One region of the Rhizobium sp. CRRU65 genome, then DNA from elsewhere that is predicted to be linked to it. Evidence: riboswitches for the same ligand, from Rfam matches in the RefSeq annotation. Region 1 holds a riboswitch; the other holds the start of a gene.

The links. Region 1 has a riboswitch for cobalamin ahead of ACM5SV_RS33350 (CbtB domain-containing protein). Riboswitches for the same ligand answer to the same signal wherever they lie in the genome.
Region 2: another riboswitch for cobalamin. It lies ahead of bluB (5,6-dimethylbenzimidazole synthase); the one in region 1 lies ahead of ACM5SV_RS33350 (CbtB domain-containing protein).

Annotation. Positions count from the first base shown of each region.
Region 1 covers NZ_JBLYZH010000024.1:25,256-32,905, reverse strand. Annotated here, with positions in the region: gene ACM5SV_RS33360 (putative bifunctional diguanylate cyclase/phosphodiesterase) at 1-679, opposite strand, end outside; gene ACM5SV_RS33355 (histidine phosphatase family protein) at 1,137-1,691, opposite strand; adenosylcobalamin (AdoCbl) riboswitch at 1,769-1,923, shown strand; gene ACM5SV_RS33350 (CbtB domain-containing protein) at 1,925-2,134, shown strand; gene ACM5SV_RS33345 (CbtA family protein) at 2,251-2,997, shown strand; gene ACM5SV_RS33340 (hypothetical protein) at 3,048-3,680, shown strand; gene ACM5SV_RS33335 (sulfite oxidase-like oxidoreductase) at 3,665-4,327, opposite strand; gene ACM5SV_RS33330 (sensor histidine kinase) at 4,519-6,315, shown strand; gene ACM5SV_RS33325 (sigma-54-dependent transcriptional regulator) at 6,312-7,646, shown strand.
Region 2 covers NZ_JBLYZH010000014.1:155,318-162,967, reverse strand. Annotated here, with positions in the region: gene ACM5SV_RS25790 (DUF2865 domain-containing protein) at 1-764, shown strand, start outside; gene ACM5SV_RS25785 (SDR family NAD(P)-dependent oxidoreductase) at 773-1,519, opposite strand; gene bluB (5,6-dimethylbenzimidazole synthase) at 1,738-2,424, opposite strand; cobalamin riboswitch at 2,466-2,654, opposite strand; gene ACM5SV_RS25775 (LysR family transcriptional regulator) at 2,707-3,564, opposite strand; gene ACM5SV_RS25770 (MFS transporter) at 3,717-5,264, shown strand; gene ACM5SV_RS25765 (MFS transporter) at 5,483-6,886, shown strand; gene ACM5SV_RS25760 (methyl-accepting chemotaxis protein) at 7,168-7,650, shown strand, end outside.

The DNA of each region.
Region 1 (7,650 bases):
CTCCCTCGGCCCAGCGGTCATAGCCGACGCTGGCGCCGACTTCGACGGCAAAGCCATCGATATGGATCGGCCGGGTGACGGCCTGGATCAGCAGCTTGGCAAAACGCTCCTCGCGCTGCGCCGTCAGGGCGAAGGCGACGATGATGAATTCGTCGCCGCCGAAGCGATAGACGCAATCGGCATTGCCGAGCGCGCAGATGCGTCTGGCAACCTCGATCAACAGGATGTCGCCGCCCTTGTGGCCGACGAGGTCATTGACCTTCTTGAAGCCGTCGAGGTCAACGGAGAAGATGGTGACGTTGCGGTCCCACTCCTCGATCTCGGCCTCGTCGTCCTTGATCGGCCGGGAGAGGATCTTGCGCTCGAAGGCGTAGCGGTTCGGCAGCTTGGTGAGATGGTCGTGGGTTGCGGTCCAATCGGCTTTTGCCTGGGCGGCCGCGCGCAGTTCCATTTCCTTACGCAGGTCGGCGATGCGCAGCACCGAATAGACGAAGCTCATGGCGCCGGCGATGCCGAGCGCCAGAACGAGCTTGTCGGCGCCGTACTCGCCGAAGCCGGTCATGAAGGCGACCAGGCTGTCGTCGAGCTGTAGCAGCGTGCCGAGAAGCCAGAGGGTCACTCCAGACACCACGATCGACACGCATTGCCGTCCGGCCCTGCTTTGGAAAAACACCGGCATTATGCCTTCTCCATCTCCACCTTCGCGGAAATATCACGAAAGTCTGAAATGTTTGTTGAAACCAGAAGGCGAATTATCAGAGGCGGCAGCCTGTTGCTGTGCCGCAGAGAGACCCGACGGGGCCTGTGGGGAACCAGGGCGTCGTTATCAGCGCGATCGCCTTCGTGGTTCGGGAGACCGGCTGATGCGGGAAAAGAACGAAGGCGAGCGTGCTAATGCATCGCTCGCCCTTTCTCGTGCTTCAGGCGGTGACGATCAGCAGCGGAACGCTGAAGATGAGACCGACCAGAACCGTGACTGTGGCGACACGCATAAAACGCAGGCGTCGCGTGCGCTCGCCACTCCAATCATATGTCATTCTTCCATCTCCTTGGGACAAGGAAGTAGTCCCCGCAAAGCCGGGTTCAACATAGATGACGCGATTTGCTTGTGCAAAGCTGGATAAGATCAGCAGTCTCTAATGCTGGAAGCGCAGAGACCAGCGCTGTCCGTTGCTGGTCATGCGGATGACGGAAAGCGGCTCGACGTCACTCAGCCAGAAGGAGGAGAGCGGCGCCTGCAGTACATGCACGATCGCTGCCCGGATGACGGCCGCGTGGCTAACGGCGATCACATGGCCGCCGAGGCTCGATTGCTCATCCATCCAGCCGGCGATGCGCGTGCGCAGATCAACAAGGCTCTCGCCGCCATGCGGGGCCGCTTCCGGATCGCTCATCCAGCCCATGAGGTTTTCCGGCTCTTCGGTCCCGATCGTCGTGATCGACCTGCCGGCCCAGCGGCCATGGTCGCAGTCGCGAAGTGCGAGGTCTATGCGGGCTTCGAGGCGGAGCGCTTCCGCGGTCTGGCGGGCACGCAAAGCCGGGCTCATGGCAATTCGATCGGCGCGGGGCGGGGCGATCATCCTGCCGGCCTCCTCCACTGCCTTATCCTCGAGCGGTTCGTCGAGCGGGAACAGGGCCTTGCGGCTTGCTGCCGTCGCGCCGTGGCAGATCCAGGTGAGGCGCGTGTTCACGGTCGTTCTTGTCTCCCGGAATGCGGCGACAGCGTCCTTCGCCGGCTTGTGAAGTTTCGTTGACAGTCTCTTCGGCGTGCAGATATAACCGTGCAGTTGCGGGTTTGGAAGCCGGTGTAAGTCCGGCGCGGTCGCGCCACTGTGACCAGCGTGTCGAAAGCTCTTCGCGCTGGAAGTCAGACCCTACTGCACAAGCACTCTTTCGACTGAACGCGTCATTCCCGGAGGAATACATGTCTGACACCACTTTCGCGCCCGTTGCGGTACCGGCGCCGATCCCTGTAGGCGAGATCCTGCCCTGGGCGATCTTCGGCGGCCTGCTGATGCTCATCGTCCTCTATTTCGTCGGCACCGAGGAAGGCGCAATGGCGCTGTTCAACGGCATGTATGTGCACGAATTCGTGCATGACGGCCGCCATCTCCTCGGCTTTCCCTGCCACTAAAGCGCGTCGCGATCTTTCAGATTCGCTCATCGCGCTATAGGTTTTTGTTTTACGCATGTCTTTATCGCAAAACCGCGGCACACTTTTGCGCGACGTGCCTTAAGGGAGTTCCGGACATGGTTGGAAACCTTTTGCTTCGCGGCATGCTCGCGGGCCTGATTGCTGGCATCCTGGTTTTCGCTTTCGCCCATACGTTCGGCGAGCCGCTGGTCGATGCGGCGATCGCCTTCGAGGAGGCGAGCGCCCAGGCGGCCGGCGAAGCTGCCGAACCCGAAATCGTCAGCCGCGCCACACAGGCCGGTCTCGGCCTTTTCACCGGCGTCATGGCCTACAGCGCCGCCGTCGGCGGGCTCTTCGCGCTCGCTTTCGCTTTCGTGCACGGCCGCTTCAGCAGCCTTTCGCCGCGCGGCACCTCGGCCGTCATCGCCATTGCCGCCTTCGTGGCGGTCGTCCTCGTTCCCGGGATCAAGTATCCGGCCAACCCGCCGGCAGTCGGCAATCCCGATACGATCGGCGCCAGGACCGAGCTGTTCTTCCTGATGATCGTCGTCTCGCTTGCGGCGCTGATTGCCGCAGTGGCGCTGTCGCGCCGCCTGTCCGAGCGTTTCGGTCTCTGGAACGGCGCGATCATCGCCGGCATCGCCTATCTCGTCTTCATCGGCGTGGTGCTCTATCTGCTGCCGCCGATCAACGAGGTGCCGGAGAACTTCTCGGCGATGGTGCTCTGGCGTTTCCGCACCACTTCGCTCGGAATGCATGTGATCCTCTGGGCAACGCTCGGCCTCGGCTTCGGAGCGCTGGCGGAAAAGCGGCTTGCGGTCGGGGGCGGGGAACGCGGCCGGCCGGCCACGGCATTGCACTGAACGCATCGAAGGACGCCGCTTTGCCGGCGCCCTGAACTTTTCGGGCGAGTATGAAAAACGACAGAGCCAGACCACTGCTGTTGACGGCGTTCTCTGCCGTCGCGTTTTTTTGTGTGGTCGCTGGAAGCGCTTTTGCCCATAGCCGCAGCGACGGCGGCAGCCATGCGGGTCTGGATATCCCGCAAATTTCCCACGGCGAGATGGCTGTCATGTCTGACTATCGCAGTGGGATTGTCGATCTTGCATCCCGTGCTGTCGATACGAACGAGCCGTTCCGCCGCGTGCTGAACTATGCAGAGATCCAGTATTCCTACTGTCTGTGGGGCCGGATGCCGGGCAGCGTGACGGATGAGGAAAGCCCGTTCAACGAATGCGCTCATGCCTATCTCGCCGCGACCAAGGCGGTCTTGCTTTCGATGCGCGAGATGCCGCGGGAGGCTGCCGCGGCGGGTGAAATCATTTCCGCGGTCGACGCCGACATGGTGCGGCGCGGGCTTGCGCTGATCAGCTGCCGGTTCAGCGACGAAGCCTTCAACACCGCCGATATCGTCAAGCCGCGCTGGAGCGAGATCCCATTCCATGCCGCCAGCATGGCGTCGCTGACGGGGCTTGCCGCGTTGTTCGGACTTGGCGTGTTTGCGCTTCGTCGCTTCTCGCGACCGAAAGCTCAGTCGTCGGAATAGCGCTGCTCGCGCCACGGATCGCCGTAGATGTGGTAGCCGTTCTTTTCCCAGAAGCCGGCCTGGTCGGCAGGCATCAGCTCGATGCGGCGCAGCCATTTGGCGCTTTTCCAGAAATAGAGATGCGGCACGACGAGGCGCATCGGGCCGCCGTGCTCCGGTGTCAGCGGCAGGCCTTCCCAGGCGGTGGCGAGGATCGCATCCTCGGCAGCGAAATCGGAGAGCGGCAGGTTGGTGGTATAGCCGTCATAACTCGTCAGCATGACGTAAGCGGCTTCAGGCTTCGGCATGGCGAGGTCGAGCAGATTGCGCGTCGAAACGCCCTTCCATTTGTTGTCGTAGCGCGACCAGGTGGTGACGCAGTGGATATCGCTCACCCCCGTGCTCTGTTCGATCGCCTGGAAGTCGGCCCAGGTGAGGGTGCGCGTCGTTTCGACGAGGCCGCGCACCTCGAGCCGCCAGGTCTCGGTCGAGATGACAGGCTGCTGGCCGAGATCGAGCACCGGCCAGTTCTTGACGAGGTGCTGGCCGGGCGGCAGGCGCTCGGCTTCGGGACGGCTGATACGGCCGGTCAGGAACTTGCCCTCTGCCGCCCAGCGGCGCTTGGATGTGGTGAGTTTGTTATCGGCGGGCGTCTGGTCGTCGCTCATGGGCGGGGGCCTCCTTGCGGTGCAGCAATAGGACATCCACCCCTGCCGGGTGTCAAGTTTCGACGGCCCCTTGGAATTCCCTACCCACCCCTCTAAACTCGGTCCGTCGGGTATGCCTCGCTGGGGAGTGGAGGCAGAAAGGGGAGGAGCCGGTTCTGTCTTCGAAATATCGTGCGATAGCGGCGTTGCTGGTGGTGCCGCTGATCATCTTCTCCTTCTTCACCTATGGGAGCGCGATTGCGACGCGCGCCTATATGGAGGAAGCCTCGGCGCAGGCAGGAACGGCGTTGCGCCTTGCCGTTTCGGCACTCAGCGGCCATCTCAACCGCTACGAGGCGCTGCCGGCGCTGATCGCCGATCACGACGACATCAAGGAACTGGTGAGCGCGCCTGAGGATGTGGCGCTGCGCGATGCGGCCAATCTCTATCTCAAGGAGATCAACGGACTGCTGAAATCCTCCGATATCTATGTGGTCAAGCCAGACGGAGAGACGATCGCGGCCAGCAATTACGATGGGCCTGCAAGCTTCGTCGGACAGAACTTTAGCTACCGGCCCTATTTCCAGGATGCAATCGAAGGCCGGCAGGCACGGTTTTACGCGCTCGGCACCACCTCGCTGAAGCGCGGCTATTATTTTGCCGCGCCGATCCGGATCGGTGCGGATATTCGCGGCGTCATCGTCTTCAAGGTCGATATAGACACGATCGAATCCTCCTGGGGCGGCGGCGAATACAGGATTTTCGTCTCCGATCCGGAGGGCATCATCTTCATGTCCGGCAGCCCGGAATGGCTCTACGGCGCGATCCTGCCGCTGACGGCCGACCGCGTCGCCCGCACCGAGGCCTCGCGGCGTTATGCCAATGCCAGGCTGGCGGCGTTGCCGGTGACGCGTCACCACTTCGAGCAGCATGAGCTGATGACGCTGGCCAGCGAGCGCGGTTCGAGCGAATATCTGGTGCTCTCGCATTACATGCCGGCCGAGGACTGGACGGTGAACGTGCTGATGGAGACGAGTTCCATCCGCGCCCAGGCGCGCACGGCGCTTGCTGCCGTGTTTCTCATCCTCTGCATTGCCGGGCTTACGGTGGCCGTCCTTCGCCAGCGGCGGGCGCGGCTTGCCGAGCGCATGCAGATGCAGGCCGAGGCCCGCAACGAGCTGGAGCGGCGCGTCGATGAGCGCACGGCCGATCTTGCCCGCGTCAACAGCCGCATCGAAGAGGAGATCGCCGAGCGGCGGCTGACCGAGCAGCAGCTTCGACAGACGCAAGCGGACCTCATCCAGGCGGGCAAGCTTGCCGGGCTGGGGCAGATGTCGGCTGCGCTTTCGCACGAGTTCAACCAGCCGCTCGCCGCTGCCAAGACCTATACGGACAGCGCCTCCGTTCTCATCGACCGTGGGCGGACGGAGGAGGCGCGAGACAATATCCGCCGTATCGGCGGGCTGATCGACCGTATGGCTGCGATCAGCCGGCACCTGCGCAACTTCGCCCGCAAGCCGAACGAGAAGCTCGGTCCCGTTTCCCTCGACGAGGCGATGCGCGACACGCTCGAGATCGTCGCCTGGCGGCTGAAGGCGGCGGATGCCGAACTGCTGCTCGCTCTCGGGCCGCGTCCACCGGTGGTGCGCGCCGGTTCGGTGCGTCTGCAGCAGGTGCTGGTGAACGTGATCTCGAATGCGGCCGATGCGGTGGAAGGGCTGAATGATCGGCGCATCGAGGTTTCGGCCTTCGAGGAGGCCGGAAAGGTGGTGCTGACGGTGCGGGATCATGGACCGGGCGTGCCGGCGGCGATCGCCGAGCGTATCTTCGATCCGTTCTTCACGACGAAGGGCGTCGGCAAGGGGCTCGGCCTCGGGCTTTCGATCTCCTACAACATCATCAAGGATTTCGGCGGCAGCCTGACTGCTGCCAATCATCCCGAAGGAGGCGCGGTGTTCCGCATCGAGCTGCAATCGGCGGCAGGATTGATGCCGGAGGCAGCGGAATGAACGATGCAAAGATCCTGCTGGTCGACGACGAGGAGGAACTGCGCCGCTCGACGGCGCAGGCGCTGGAGCTCTCCGGCTTCAGCGTCGAGACCTATTCGAACGGCGACCACGTGCTGGAGCTGATCGGCTACAGCTTTCCCGGCGTCGTTGTCAGCGATATCCGCATGCCCGGCATCGACGGCATGACGCTGATGCAGAAGATCCGCGAGCTCGACCCGGAGGTACCGGTCATTCTCGTCACCGGCCACGGCGACGTTCAGCTTGCGGTGAAGGCGATGCGCGAAGGCGCTTATGATTTCATCGAGAAGCCGTTCACGCCGGAGATGCTTGCCGGCGTCATCCGCCGGGCGATGGAGCGGCGCAGCCTGGTGCTCGAAAACCGGCTGCTGAAGGCAGTCGCCGGCAAGCGCGACGATATCGAGGCGCGGCTGCCGGGGCGCACGCAGGTGATGGTGGATCTGCGCTACCACATCCGGGCGATCGGGGCGAGCGATGCCGATACGCTGATCGTCGGCGAGACCGGGGCCGGCAAGGAGGTGGTGGCGCGGGCGCTCCACGACATCAGCGCCCGGGCGAGCCGGCCGTTCATCGCGATCAATTGTGCCGCACTGCCGGCGAACCTGATCGAGAGCGAGCTCTTCGGCCATGAGGTGGGGGCATTTCCGGGTGCGGTAAGGCCGCGTTATGGAAAGTTCGAACACGGGCGCGGCGGCACGATCCTGCTCGACGAGATCGGCTCCATGCCCTTCGACCTGCAGGCGAAGTTCCTGCGGGTGCTGCAGGAGCGGGTCATCTCCAGGCTCGGATCGAACGAGGTCGTGGCGCTCGACGTGCGCTTCATCGCGACAAGCAAGGTCGATCTGGAAGCGGAGGTGGCGGCCGGGCGTTTCCGCGCCGACCTCTTCTATCGGCTGAACGTCGCGACGCTGCACGTGCCGTCTCTGTCGCAGCGGCGGGCGGATGTTCCGCTGCTTTTCCTGCAGCTGGTGCGGGAAGCGGCTGCTCGCTACGGCCGCGACGAGATGGTCGTTCCGCCGGACGTGATTTCCGACATCGCTCAGCGCGACTGGCCCGGCAATGTGCGTGAATTGAGGAATGCCGCCGACCGTCTGGTCCTCGGGCTCGACAATGGCGGGCGCCAAGCCGAGGAGGCGACCGGACTTGCAGAGCGCGTCGCCGAATTCGAGCGAGGGGTCATTGCCAGCGCGCTGGTGGCGCATGGCGGCAGCCTCAGGCCGGTCTATGAGTCGCTCGGCATTTCTCGGAAGACACTCTACGAAAAGATGCAGAAATACGGTCTCGACAAGCGGATGCTGACTACCGAAGGCTAGCTCG
Region 2 (7,650 bases), on a different contig from region 1:
AGCTGGCCAACCAGAATGGCGCCGATGACGACGCGCGCCGCGAACTGGTCGCGGCTCTCGACCGCAACGGCTGCAACAGCGAAAACTTCTATGCTCCGAGCGACCGCAGCGCCAACGAACCGGCTCCGAGCGTCGAGGAACAGGCGATGCGCACCGATACCTTCATTCCGCTCGGCGGCGGTGAAGAGGTCGATCCGCGCTACGGCCTGCCGCGGGCCGAGATGCTCTCGCCGGTCAGCACCATGTGTGTGCGCAGCTGCGACGGCGGCTTCTTCCCGATCAGCTCGAACGCCACATCGGTCGATTTCGGCCGCGACGCCCAAACCTGCGCCAAGATGTGCCCGGGCATCGAGACCGAACTGTTCTATCGTGACGTGACAAGCACCGAAGCCTCGAACATGATCTCGGTCGCAACGGGCACGCCCTACAGCGCCATGAAGAACGCCTTTGCCTACAAGAACCGCACGCCCGGGGAAAAGTCCGCCTGCGCCTGCAATCTCACCGCCTATTACGAGGAGATGCGCGGCAAGCAGGCGGTCAGCGAACCGCCGCAGCAGGGCTCGATCACCACCATCCGCACCAATCCCCCGGCGAAGGATGGCACAGCGCAGATCGCACCGCAGCCGTCCGTTCCCGAGCGTCCGTATGATCCGACGCAGAACCGCGTCCGTCAGGTCGGCCCGCAGTTCCTGGCCGGCGATCAGGGGTCGATTGATCTCGCCAACCCGGCAACGTCAGGTCCGCAGCCGCAACAGCAGCAGTGATTGAATGGTCAGTAGGTCGTACGGCCGCCACTCAGGTCGAACGTCGACGCGGTCGTGAAGGAGTTCTCCTCGGAGAGCAGCCAGACGACCATCGAAGCGATCTCATGAAGTTCAGCAAAACGGTCGCGCGGAATGCGGACGCGCATATATTCGATAAACTCGGGTGTCAGCCCATCCAATATAGGTGTCTTTGCTGTGGTTGGCGTTACCGCGTTCACGGCGATTCCCGTCTTTGCGAGTTCCTTGCCAAGAGACTTGGTGAAACCCAGCACACCAGCTTTCGCTGCGCTGTAGGCGGCGATGTTCGGATTTCCTTCCTTGCCCGCAACCGAGGAGATGTTCACGATCCGCCCATAGTCGCGCTTTAACATGACCGGAACGACGTGCCGGCAGCAGTTGAAGGTTCCCGTGAGGCAGACATCGAGGACGTCGTTCCACTCTTTGAGGTCGTATTCGATGGTCGGCTTTACCGGACCGGTGATCCCCGCAGAATTGACCAGACCGTCGATACGGCCGAAAATCTCTTCGGTCGCCGCCGCAGCGCTCTTCACTGATACGGGATCTGCGACATTGACGCCGAAAGCAGCCGTGCCGGATCCGAGAGCGGAAGCGCTGTCCTTCGCCATGTTTTCGTTCAGGTCCCAGATGGCCACCTTGCCACCAGACTGGATGACGCGCTCTGCGATCGCGTAGCCGATGCCCCGCGCACCGCCTGTGATCACGATGATGCGTTCCTTCAAGTCGATCATGTTCATTGGGCCGTTATCCTCCGATTGAGCCGCCGATAGCCGAATATCTATTGGAAATTCCGAGATTCGCCTTCAGCGTATCGATATGAAGGCCAGGAATAAAGATATCTCGGCCTCGCCCGGCGTCGGCGATACCGACATCGGTTTGCTCACCTTGACGGTCAATGGCGTGACTGCGCGATTGAGGCCATGCTCGACCGCACGGCCCCCGGGAAGACCGTGCCCTAGGTGTTCAGTCCCCACCCATCATGGAAGACGAGGTCTTCGAGCGGCAGGCGCTGCCGCCAGCCTTTGATGGAGAGTTCCGGCTCGTCATAGAGCCGATCGACGAAACCGGCACAGAGCCACGCGACCACCTCGATATGCTCGGGTATGCCGAGAATGGTTTTCAGATCGCCTTCGCGAAAGATGCTGACCCAACCGATGCCGACCCCTTCCGCCCGCGCCGCCAGCCAGAGATTCTGGATGGCGCAGACCGTCGAGTATGAATCCATCTTCGGATTGTGGGTGCGCCCCAGCACCACGCTGCCGCTGCGCGTGGGATCGCAGGTCACGCATATGCCGAGCGGCGCCTCCACGATGCCTTCGAGCTTGAGGGCGCGGTAGGCCTGCTGCCGCTCGCCGGCAAACATCTGCGCCGCCTCCTCGTTGGCACTCGCAAAGGCATCCCGGACGCGCGCCCGCACAGCGACACTTTTCACCAGAATGAAATTCCACGGCTGCATGAAGCCGACCGAGGGTGCGTGGTGAGCGGCCATCAGCAGCCGCTGCACGACATCGTCAGGCAAAGGATCGGGTCGAAACTGGCTGCGAACGTCGCGCCGCGTCATGATCGCGTGATAGACGGCCTCGCGTTCGGCCAAGGAAAAACCGGACGCCGCCGAAAGGGCATCCTCATCAAAGGGTCGCATCGTCAAATCCCCAACAACGCGACCGCCCCGCTGTCCGCGCGGATCGGTCTATCTTGCCAGGCCGGTCTTCTGACTCGGCGTCATCCGTCTGCCGCAGCCTTCCCGGCGAAAAGCCAGTGGCGTGATGAAGCGGCAAGCGTCGGCCTTACAGCGTTGGGCACGTTCCGGTCTTGCACCGGATTCCCGATTCTCCCGCCTTATCGGCGGGCACCTGACGGCGCATCTATTTCAGGAAAGCGCGGCGGCGGCAAGCCGCGAGCCGATGTGGCGTTGAAGCCGCGTTCAGTTGGCAGAGGCGCGATGTTCCCTGAACGCCGCAGCCAGGGTTCTGAGCGCCGAGCGCGATCTTGCATCCGTTAGTGTCGAATGCAGGACGATCTCCGACGAGGGCAGCGGCGGCAGGCTGAAGCGCTGACTCACTTCCATCGAGCCCACCGGCGCGAGACGGTGGGAGAATGCCGCGACCGCAAGCCCAGCCGACACCGCCGCCGTCATCACCAGCGAGCCCCCGCCCAGGAAAACCTCGTTCCAGGCGATTCCTGCACCATCGAGCGCGTGGGTAGCGATGTTGTGGACGCCACAAGATGGCGACAGTGCAGCAAGACGCAGCGGCTCACCGCGGCGATACTCGAACTGCGGTGCCGCGAACCACCCGAAATGCTCCGGCCCAAGCACCTCACCGTCACGCCGATCCTCTTCCCGGCGAATGATCGCCGCATCCAGCTCACCGCGATCGAATGCATCGAGCAACACTCGAGAATTGTCGAGCTGCACCTCGATCGTCAGCCCTGGATCGTGAGCGCTGAGACGCGCCAGAATCGTCGGAACCTCCGGCCCCGCCACATGCGCGGCGATGCCGAGCGTGAAGTGCCGATTTGTCGAGGAAAGGGCTGCGACCGCACGATCATGGGCGCCGATGAAATCCCGCGCGGATTGAAGAAAGACCGCGCCCTGCGCCGATAGGCGCACCAAGCGCGGGGTCCGCTCGATCAGCCTGTGGCCGAGACGCTCCTCCAGCCGCTTCAACTTGACGCTGATTGCCGCCTGAGTGCTGCCTAACGCCTCGGCGGCGCGGGTGAAGCTCTGCAGCTCGGCAATGGTCACGAACGCCCGCACCGCATCCACATCGAGCATTGTTATAGCAACCATCCAAAATTGTTGTTTCTGAAATAGAAAATCATCCAATTCAGTTATGGTCAAGCGCCGACTATGGTGGCTCGAACCGGCAGCGCCCCGATTTCACCTGTCATCGGGATTTCGTCGTCGCCCATCCCGTGCTGAAAGGACCAACCATGCCACCCGCTTCCATTGCCTCATCCAGGCTGCAGGGCATCGTCGCCCTGGCAGCCGCCTGCCTTTCGTCCCTTATGTTCGGTCTGGAGATCTCAAGCGTACCCGCGATATTGCCGACGCTGGAGGCGGTGCTGCATGCCGATTTCCGGCAACTTCAATGGATCATGAATGCCTATACGATCGCGGTGACTACGGTGCTTATGGCAACGGGCACGCTGGCCGACCGTTATGGCCGCAAGCGCGTCTTCCTGATCGGCATCATTGCCTTCGGCTTGACCTCGCTGATCTGCGGGCTCGCGGACAATGCACCCGTTCTGATCGTCGCCCGCTTCCTCCAGGGCATGAGTGGCGGCGCTATGCTGATCTGCCAAGTGGCCGTCCTCTCGCACCAGTTTCCAGAGGGGCGGCAGCGCAGCATGGCCTTCGGCTGGTGGGGGATTATCTTCGGCATCGGCTTGGGATTCGGGCCGCTGGTCGGCGTTATGATCGCGGCCTTGTCGACCTGGGAATGGGTGTTCCTGGTCCATGTTGTGCTGGCGGCCGTGACAGCCACGCTCGCCGTCTTCGGTGTCTGTGAATCGCGTGACCCCGAGGCGAAAAGCCTCGATATCGCGGGCATCGCCACCCTGTCGCTTTCCGTCTTCTGCCTTGCCTTCTACATCACCCAGGGGCCAGCCCTCGGTTTTGACAATACTACGGCACTTGCAGCCATCGGCCTTTCTGCCGCAAGTTTCATAGCCTTCATCGTTGCAGAGAAGATCAATTCGCGGCCGATGTTTGATGTCTCGGTCTTTCGCATCCGCGCCTTCTCCGGCGCCGTAATCGGCTCGGTCGCGATGAATATCAGCTTTTGGCCCTTCATGATCTATCTGCCGATCTGGTTTCAGGCAGGCCTTGGTTATGGTAGTCTCGCCGCCGGTCTGTCGCTGCTCGCCTATACGCTTCCCACGCTCATCGTCCCGCCGCTGGCTGAGCGGCTATCGCTGCGCTATCGCCCCGGTCTCGTCATTCCAATCGGCCTGTTCACGATCGGCCTCGGTTTCCTGCTGATGCGGTTCGGAGCTGCCTCCGACGCGGCAAGCTGGCTGACCATGCTGCCCGGCGCATTGCTTTCCGGCCTCGGCCTCGGAATGACCAATACCCCCGTCACCAACACGACGACAGGTGCGGTCGCGCGCGACCGCGCCGGCATGGCATCGGGGATCGATATGAGCGCCCGGATGATCTCACTCGCGATCAACATCGCAGTGATGGGCTTCATCCTGGTCAGCGGCGTGTTCTCACATCTAGAAAACGTCCTGCCGGCGACGCTCGGCCCGGAACAACTGCGGGCTATGGCTGAACGCATCTCAGCCGGAAACATCGCCTCCCTCCCCGATCTGCCCGCCAACATCATCCGCGACGCGCTCGTCGAGGGATTCGGCTGGGTGATGCTCTACGGTGGCCTCGGTGCGTGGCTGCTGGCCACGGCCAGCTTCCTCGTCTTCGGCTCAGGAAAGATTCGCCGCTGCGCCGAAGATGAGGCATGCAATTCGACTGTGGTTTGAGGATGAGGCAGTGCTATGCTCTGGAGGTGAGAATGGAGCAAGACGTCACCGCGCACCCCCTCTATCCAGCAGCGAACAGACAGCCGCCCCGCGTCGGTTTGAAGCGGCTTGGCAAGCCTCTTCACCCCATCGTTCCTATGGCCTTATCGCCACCGAAGGCGTATGGACTGAGACAGTCCATCGCAGCATCCCGGTTGCCCGTGCCCCGCCTCACACCCATGATCCTTGCCGTCGCCCTGTTCATGGAACAGATGGATTCGACCGTGATCGCCACCAGCCTGCCGGCAATCGCCGCCGATATCGGCACCTCGCCGATCGCGCTGAAGCTCGCCGTCACCAGCTATCTCGTGGCGCTGGCGATCTTCATCCCGATCAGCGGCTGGATGTCCGATCGTTTCGGTGCGCGCAACATCTTCCGCATGGCGATCTTCGTTTTCATGATCGGCTCGATCGCCTGCGCCTTTTCCAACTCGATCACAGCCTTCGTCGTGTCGCGCCTGATCCAGGGTGCCGGCGGCTCGATGATGACGCCGGTCAGCCGCTTGCTGCTGGTTCGGGGAACGCCGCGTCACGAACTCGTCGATGCCATGGCCTGGCTCACCATTCCCGCTCTGATCGGCCCGATCATGGGTCCGCCGATCGGCGGCTTCCTCACCACCTACCTCACCTGGCACTGGATCTTCTGGATCAACGTCCCGATCGGCGTGCTCGGCATCATCCTCGTCACGCGTTTCCTGCCGGCCGTCGAGCCACGCAGTCCGCGGCCGATGGACTTCCCGGGCTTTTTCCTTTGCGGCATCGGCTTCTCTGGCTTCGTCTTCGGCGTGTCGGTGATCAGCCTGCCGGCCGTGCCCGTCATTTACGGTTATGTCACGGTTGCGATCGGCATCCTTGCCGGCCTCATCTACCTCCTCCATGCCCGCCGCGCGCCCTATCCGCTTCTCGATCCGAAGATGTTCCGTTATCCGATGTTCCGGGCGGCGATCCTCGGCGCCTCGAATTTCCGCATGGGGCTCGGCGCCTTGCCCTTCCTGATGCCATTGATGCTGCAGCTCGGCTTCGGCCTGACGCCGCTGCAATCGGGCTCTGTCACCTTCGTCAGCGCGCTCGGCTCCATGGGCTCGAAATTCGCCGCCGCGCGTACCTTCAATGCCTTCGGCTTCCGCACCGTCATATCAATCACGACCTTGCTGGCGGCGATCTTCCTCGGCATCAACGGCCTTTTCACCGCCGAAACGCCGCTGTTCCTGATCATGGCCTGCCTGCTGATCGGCGGCCTGTTCCGCTCCATGGCTTTTTCGGGCGTCAACGCCATGGCCTTCGGCGATGTCGACGACGCCGACAGCAGCCAGGCGACCGCGATCAATGCCGTTGCCCAGCGTATCTCCATGGCGATGGGCGTGGCGATCGCCGGCGGCATCCTCGAAATCTCCAGCAGCTTTCACGACGGTAGGCTGCTGGTCTCCGATTTCCACATCGCCTTCTTCAGCGTCTCGGCGATTTCGGCGCTGGCCTGCATCACCTTCCTGCGCCTGCCGCATGATGCCGGCGCGGAACTGACGGCGCGCGGTCGCAAGCGCAGGCATGCCGAGCCCGAAGAGGCCGTGGCGGAAAATAGCTGATTGAGACAGATCTGCCTGGCGCGATGGAAGCATTCCTCACCCGCCGGTTCGCAAGACTCGGCACCGGCAGGCGCCAGGGTGAAATGACCCACGTGTACCCCAACACCCCATTCTACTTTATGATTTATTCACACATCAAATACACACTGCGTTTGCGCGTTTTGGGTTGCTATCAGGACATGGGCATGAGGGCTCGTGATGTGACCGTCAGCGTCGATGCCCGTATTGATACGCCAGTCGGGAACATGTCCGACTGAGCCGCAATTCTAGGCCGCCGCGGAATGTTTCATTTTTTGAAAACGATGCCTCTGACCGCCAAGCTGGCGGCGATTATCGTTGCCGTCAACCTCTGCGGCATTTCCGCTTTCGCCACCTATACCTGGATGTACGAAACCCGGGCGTTGATCGATGGCGCGAAGGCGAACTGGTCCAAGGATGCCGAGCAATTTGCATCTCTGGCTGCGGGCGGCGTGAAATGGGGGAAGGCGAACGCCGTTCGAGAGGCTTATTCGCTCTACCGCGACGACCCCTCGCTCGATCTCGTGCAGTTTGCCGCATTCAACGCCGAACCTGCCGCCGTCGATACCTGGGCGCGCGATGGCGTCAGTGGTTTGCCCGCACCAGCCGATCTGGCGAAGAGCCTCACCGCGAAACCGGAAAAGACGACCATCGATGACGGTAGAATATCTGCCGGCGTCGTGACGATCATCGCGCCGCTCCCGCTGGATAAGTCGGGCAAGGCCACCGGTTACATCGTCACGAAC